Regions from separate parts of the Nitrospira sp. Kam-Ns4a genome, predicted to be linked through region 2. Evidence: riboswitches for the same ligand, from Rfam matches in the RefSeq annotation. Region 2 holds a riboswitch; the other holds the start of a gene.
The links. A riboswitch is a leader RNA that binds a small molecule or an ion and turns the genes downstream of it on or off. The one in region 2 is predicted to bind fluoride.

Region 1 (3,206 bases), 1.0 Mb from region 2:
GCCAGCTCGAGATTTTCGTGATGAACGCGGACGGGTCTGGGAAACGACAGGTGACCGCCAACGGGGCCTCGAACTTTGCCCCCTTCTTTCATCCGGACGGCCGCCGGATCATCTTTGCCTCCAATCTCCACGATCGCGGGCGCGAGGGCCCCCCGTCGTTCCATCTCTACCTGATCGCGGACGACGGGAGCGGGCTCGAGCGCGTGACCTTCGACGGCCACTTCAACAGCTTCCCGATGTTCTCGCCGGACGGCAAGCGGCTCGTCTGGGTATCGGACCGGAACGCCAACGAGCGGGGCGAGTTCAACATCTTCCTCGCGGATTGGATCCCGTGACGGGGACCGACGACAGGGAGCCGCGGAGCCACGGAGCCGCGGCGAGCGCCGAGGCGTCCCCTCGCCCCGTCTCCGCGTCGGTCACCGCTCGCCTCGCGCCACTTGCCCTGTCCTGCGCCGCGCTCGCGCTGATCTTCTGGGGGCTGTTCCAGCTCGACATTCCGTTGGCCCGCTTCCTGCGCGCGGTCCACCAGCCCTGGCTGGAACGGGCGGGAGCCCTCGGGAGCTGGCTCGGCAGCGGCGCTGTGCTCGTGGCGCTGAGCGGAAGCCTGTTCTTGGCTGGGTGGGCGCGCGGCTGGCCCGTGTGTCGGCGCGCGGGACTCGAAGGGCTGCTCGCCCACGGCGGCGTGGCCCTGACCGTCAATCTGCTCAAGCACCTCGTCGGCCGTCCCCGTCCCCGCATGACCCACGCGGAAGGGCTCCCGGCCGGGCCCTCCCTCGCGAGCGGGCTGGACTCGTTTCCGTCCGGGCATGCGGCCGCTGCCTTCGCGGTGGCGGCGGTGCTGGCAAAACATTATCCGCGTCTGGCCTGGTGGCCCTACGGGGTAGCCGGCTTCGTTGCGTTCAGCCGGGTCTTCCGGGGCTCGCATTTTCCCACCGATGTGCTGGCGGGCGCGGCCTTGGGGCTCGTCGCGGGCTACCTCGCCTCCAATCCGGTGCGGGCCTGGCGGACATCCGTGAGCCGCGCCCTGTGCGACCTGGCGCCCGTTGCCGCGGGCGCCTTCGCCATCCTCTGGGTGGCCTGTCAGTCGGCGCTCGCCACGGAGCCGTGGGGGATGTTGTCGGCGGCGGGCGCGCTGGCGATGGTCGGCGGGTTCGCCGTGCGGTGGACAGCGGTGGCGAGGCAGATCGGGGGCGGCCAGGGGGGCCGGGCCGACGCCGGAACGTCGGCCCGAGCCTTGGCCCTGCCGAGCGGCGCCCCGCGGTGGGCGACCGCGCTGATCGGCACGGGGCTCGCCGCGACGGGCGGCTCGGGGCTCGTCGCCCTCGTCGCCGCCCTCACCGGCGCGGCCTGGGTGGCCCGCGATCCGGAGCCTGGCGAGCAGACGCGGACCCGTGCGACCTGGATGAGCGTCGTGCGGGAAGGCTGTCTGGCCCTCGGGGCGGCCGGCGCCGTGGCGACGCTCCGCGCCGCGCGAGGCGTGTTGCCGCTCCTGTGACGCAAGTTGACAGCGCCGGACAGCCGAGTGTATGTCTTCTACAGCACTGGCAAGGTGATGGGGTTCACCTGAACCGCCGATCGGGCTGCCCGACCGGCTGATAACTCCTACGCAGCGTCCGCGTGAGGAGTTTTTTATTTGGGGACGAGACGCGGCTGTACCCGTCGGCAGGCTCGGGGCGAACGGAGCGACCGTTGTACCCATGAGCGTGTTCCGTTCGTGCTGAGCGGGTCGAAGCGCGGCCATGAGGGTTTGAAATGACTTCTCGGCGCTGGTGGTCTGGGCTCCTGCTGGGAGCCCTGTGCGGCCCCGCCCTCGGGTTCGCCGAGGAGCCCCCGCTGACCCGCAACGTCCCGATCGAAAAGTTCCAAGATCCGGGGCCCCTGGAACCCTATGACTTCAACGCGCCGCCCAAGGGGATCTTCCACAGCATCGTGACGGCGAGGAACTTCGAGGAGGAGTTGGGATTCCGGCGGTCCCACGAAATCGTGCCGGTCGAGCCGACGGAGGTCTTTTCTCCCGATGCGCGCGTGTTCATCGTGTTCAAGCTGTTCCAGCATTACGAGTCCTTCCAGGTGTTCGGCGTCTGCTATCCCGAGAAGGTGGATGGGCTGGATCCGACCAAGCCGATCGCCCAGGACACGATGTACATCGCGCTGGAGGACGAGAGCGGCTACCTCAAGTTCTTTGCCCCCGACCAGGGCTGGAAGCCGGGCCAGTACAAGGTGGAAATCTACGTCGGCTGGCAGGTCAACCCGATCGGCTTGGTCGGGACGATGCGCTTCACCGTGAAGGCGCCGGCCGGCGAGCCGCCGCGCGCGGCCAATCCGATTCAATGAGGGCTGGCCCGGCCGGTGCCTGGCCGGACCGCCTGTGCGCTTAGGAATGGCCGGGGATGCCGCGCGGCGGGCCGCCTGGCCCGCCGCGCGGGCTCGCGGGCACGCGGACCATCGGCTCGTTGGCGAGCAGGAGGTAGCCGCCCCGCGCAAGCAGGGTCTCGTAGCCGGCCGCCTCGGGCGGGAGCGTGGCCTTCATGCGCGCCTGGAGGAGCACCATCGTCCGGCCGGGTTGCCGGAGGTAGGGCCGCATGGTCTCTTCTTCTCCCGGCTTGACCAGGAGGAGCTTTCGCCTGGCGTAGAAGATCAGGGAGGGGCGCGGGCGGCCGTAGGCGATCAGCCGGTCGTCCGGGCCGAGGTTGAGCCCGGCGATGTAGGCGAGCTCCTGCTCCGGCGCGAGGAACAGGCGGCTGAAGCGGGGCAGCCCGACCAGGATGGTGATCAGCGCCACCAGGGTGAAGGTCGCTCCGGCGATCCAGAACACGCCCGGGCGGCGCGCCTCCGCGAGACTGAAATAGCCCACCAGCGCCATGCCGATGACCAGCACGAGCCCGGCCGCGACCGGGCTCCAGCCCGGATCGGCCTGCGCGGCCATCGGGAACTCCCGGGCGACCTGGTCCACGAACGCCCCGTAGAGCGAGGGCGTCGCCGCGAGGGCCAGCCCCAGCAGGTAGCCGAGCCCCATCATCGTCCGCAGCGAAGCGCGGAGGCCCGGCGTCGCCGGGTCGGCGAGGCCGCGCTGCCAGTAGGAGGCCGCGAGCAAGGCGGCCGCCGGGAAGAGCGGCGCAATGTAGTGGGGCAGGCGCGTCGCCGAGAGGCTGAAGAAGACGAACACGCTCACCAGCCAGAGCGCGGCGAACAGCTCCAGCTCCTGC
Region 2 (3,206 bases):
AGTCACGGGCGGCGCGCTCGAAGACAGCGTCCACCTCCTCCGCGAGCGCCGCGCGCACGGCTCGTTCCTCCCCGACCGACCCTCCCGTCCCAACAGCGGCCTCGCGAGCCTTCCGGGCACGCGCGTTCAGCGTTTCGGTTGCCTCAGCGAAAAGGGCGGCCGCCCGCCGTTCCAGCTCATCGAGCAACCGCCGCCGATCACCCTCCAGGCGATCCCGGACGTACAGACGCTCCTCCTCGATCATCTTCAGGTGGGCCTCGAAGCGCTCCGCGCGTCGCGCCAGTTCCTGCGCAGGAATTTCCACTGCCCTCCGCCGGAGATCGAGCGCGAAGAGCGCCTCGCGGACCAGCCTGGCGCCTTTCCGCCGGATGGCCTCCTGGAGCGCCGCCCGCTTGTCCGTCGAGGCGAACCCGGTGAGATGGTCCTCCAGCGCCGCCAGTCCGCTCTTGGCCCAGAAGGCCGCGTCCCCCGTCGTCTTCGCCTCAAGCGCCTGGCGGGCCGAGACAAGGAAGACTCGCTCGTCTGGTGCGCACCCGACCTCCCGGTGGAGGACCTGCCGCAGAAACGCGAGGCTTTCGTCGCGCTCGGCCGGCGTCAGCAGGTCCGCCTTGGTCAAGACGAAGCGCAGCCGCGCCGCATGGTCCCGGACCGCCCGGAGGAACTGGACCTCCACCTCGGTGATCGGCGGGTCCGGCGACAGGACGACGAGCGCCCCGTCGCAGGAGGGGAGCACTGCCCGAGTTGTCCTGGTGTTGTGGAGCGCGGTAGAGCCGATGCCGGGCGTATCCAGGATCTCGAGGCCTCTGGCCAGGATCGCCGCCGGATGCTCGACCGCGACCTCGCGGATCCCCAGCCGGTTGCCCGGGTTCTCCTGCTCCGTGACGTACCGCCTGAGCACCTTGGCGAGCGTCTCGGTAGGGCCGGTCTGGCGCTCGGTCCGCCCGTCGAGCCAGACTACCTGGACCCGCCGCTCCGTCCCGTAACGCAGCACGGTCGGAACACCCGTCACCGGGAGCAGTCCCGCGGGCAGCAACGCTTCGCCCAGCAGGGCATTGAGTAGGCTGCTCTTGCCGCGTTTGAACTGGCCCAGGACTGCCAGCCGGAACCGGCCCTCGTCGAGCCGGCACTCCAGTTCGTCGAGGGAAGACACGAACCCGGCAAAGTCCGAGCCCAACGCGTCGAGCGCCCGACGCACTTCACTCAGGCGAGCGACGAGCCATCCCTGCGGTGGGGTGGGATCCCGCTGCAACTGCTGCATAAAAAAAACTCCTACCGCTGGTCGGCCGGTAGGAGTTATCAGTCGGACGCGCCTTGCCCGTCCGGCGGTTCAGGTGAACCCCATCACCTTGCCACTTTCGTCCAAGACATACACTCGGTCGGCTGGCGCTGTCAACGTGCGCCGGACCGACTTCTCGGGAGGGCCCGGAAGCAGCCTGGGCCGGCTCCCCGCCCGCCGTTATCTTCTCAGTCCGGTGGCGTCCTCTGCTCCTGCTGCCTGGCACGCAAATAGGCCTCGGCCTTTTGCCAGCGGCGTTGGAGTTTCTGTGCAAGGCCTGTAGCTTTTCCTGCTGCCCGGACGTCAGGACATCCGCCATCGCTGCCCGGCTCGCTACTAGGATCGCCTCGACTTGAGGCCGTTGCTGGGCCCGGAGGGTGAGCAGCTCGACCTGAGGTGCGCGTCACGATCGGCTCGATGGCCGCCTGCTGCTCGCTCGTCAACCCAAGCTCCCGCGTCAGCCGTTTCATAATCCACTGCTGCTTGGCTTGCGGTCCCCCTTCCCACCGTTGTTCCATCTGGAGGTCGGCATAGAGCCACGTGCCGACCACGCCGACGCCCACCCCTGACAGAAAGAGGGCCACCAGGCTGCCCCAGAGCTTCCAGCCATTCATCTGCCTCACCCCTTCGTCTATGGACCGGCCAGGAACGCCGTCAGGTCCTCCCCAGAATCCTCGACGATGAGCGCCGGCCAGCCGGGGTCGGCTGGGCCCGGCGACAGGAGCGCGTAGGCCCCCACCAGCAGCGCGGCGACAACCATCGCGGCCGCGACAGGCCACACCTGCCGCACCAGAGTCGGAGTCCTCGGGCGACACGGAGCCTCCGGCGAGCCGAGGCGGCGGATCGCGCGACTCACGACGGTGAACCACTCCGGGCCGGGCACCGGATCCGGTTTCGCCCGGTGTGCAGCCGCCGGCGCGCGAAAGAGCTTGTCGGCGCCGGTCTTCCGCACCCAACTCATCGCCGCCCTCGCCCGTCGGCCAACGGAGCCAAGATCCGGCGGAGGGACGCCCGGGCGCGGTGAGCCCGCACCTTGACGTTCACGACGCTCCACCCCAACAGGTCGGCCACTTCGCGGACCGACAAGTTCTCCCAGTACACCAACGTAAGCACCAAGCAGTTGGCCGGCGACAGGTGCACCAGGGCCCACTCGACGACCTCGCGGGCCTCCTGGCGCTCCGCGGCCTGTCGAAACGACTCGTCGGCTTCGGCGCCCACCACCCGGTCCACCCACCTCTGGTGCTCCTCCTTCAACGCGCTCATGGGCACCTCCCGCGCCGCAGAGGCCTCCCGCCAGAAGGCATAACAGCGCCGCACAGCGACTTTCGCCAGCCAGTGGGCGAACGGGGCGCGGCCCGAGAACGTCGCCAACGACGTAAACGCTTGCACGAACACCTCGTGGGCCACCTCTTCGATCCGGCTTTCCGGCACGTGCCGGCCGACGATCCTGAACACCGGGCCGTGATGCCGTTCGACCAACGCGTCGAACGCATCCGCCTCCCCCGCCAGCACCAGCCGCACCAACTCCTCGTCGCTCCGCTCCTGGTCCTGAGACGCCATGCCCCGAGGCCTTCGGAGGCTACCTATGGAGATCAATCCACCCCGGGTGGGCCGGTCCGTCCGCAGAGGCGGCTCTGGAGAACCCGATCAGCAGCAACGCGACAGCGAGGGAGGGACATCGTCTCATTGTGGAGCCCCTTCGTCAGTAGGTGAACGCCCGCTTGTCTCTCCGTCTTGGAGGCTGGCCTACCTCCTAGCCGGATAGTGCCATCCCCCAGCTCGAAGGTTACACCCTCGGACCGCAATCGTCTGGCACCTCTGCACACCAGCTCCTGCGCTTTGGCCGAGTCAGGCTTGAGACAAGGTGGGAGGACAGAAAGAGACTCAGAATCCGCCGGGGTGGGGCAGTATCGGCGCCAGCGGCGCCATT

Region 1: it holds a riboswitch for fluoride, as region 2 does, so the genes downstream of both, ACWHYQ_RS06150 (hypothetical protein) here and ACWHYQ_RS11215 (dynamin family protein) in region 2, are expected to answer to the same signal.

Annotation. Positions count from the first base shown of each region.
Region 1 is NZ_OZ224218.1:1,233,246-1,236,451, reverse strand. It holds gene ACWHYQ_RS06160 (TolB family protein) at 1-335, shown strand, start outside; gene ACWHYQ_RS06155 (phosphatase PAP2 family protein) at 332-1,495, shown strand; fluoride riboswitch at 1,540-1,612, shown strand; gene ACWHYQ_RS06150 (hypothetical protein) at 1,753-2,334, shown strand; gene ACWHYQ_RS06145 (ArnT family glycosyltransferase) at 2,375-3,206, opposite strand, start outside.
Region 2 is NZ_OZ224218.1:2,232,238-2,235,443, reverse strand. It holds gene ACWHYQ_RS11215 (dynamin family protein) at 1-1,258, opposite strand, end outside; fluoride riboswitch at 1,281-1,355, opposite strand; gene ACWHYQ_RS11210 (hypothetical protein) at 1,908-2,237, opposite strand; gene ACWHYQ_RS11205 (RNA polymerase sigma factor) at 2,234-2,836, opposite strand; gene ACWHYQ_RS11200 (hypothetical protein) at 3,161-3,206, opposite strand, start outside.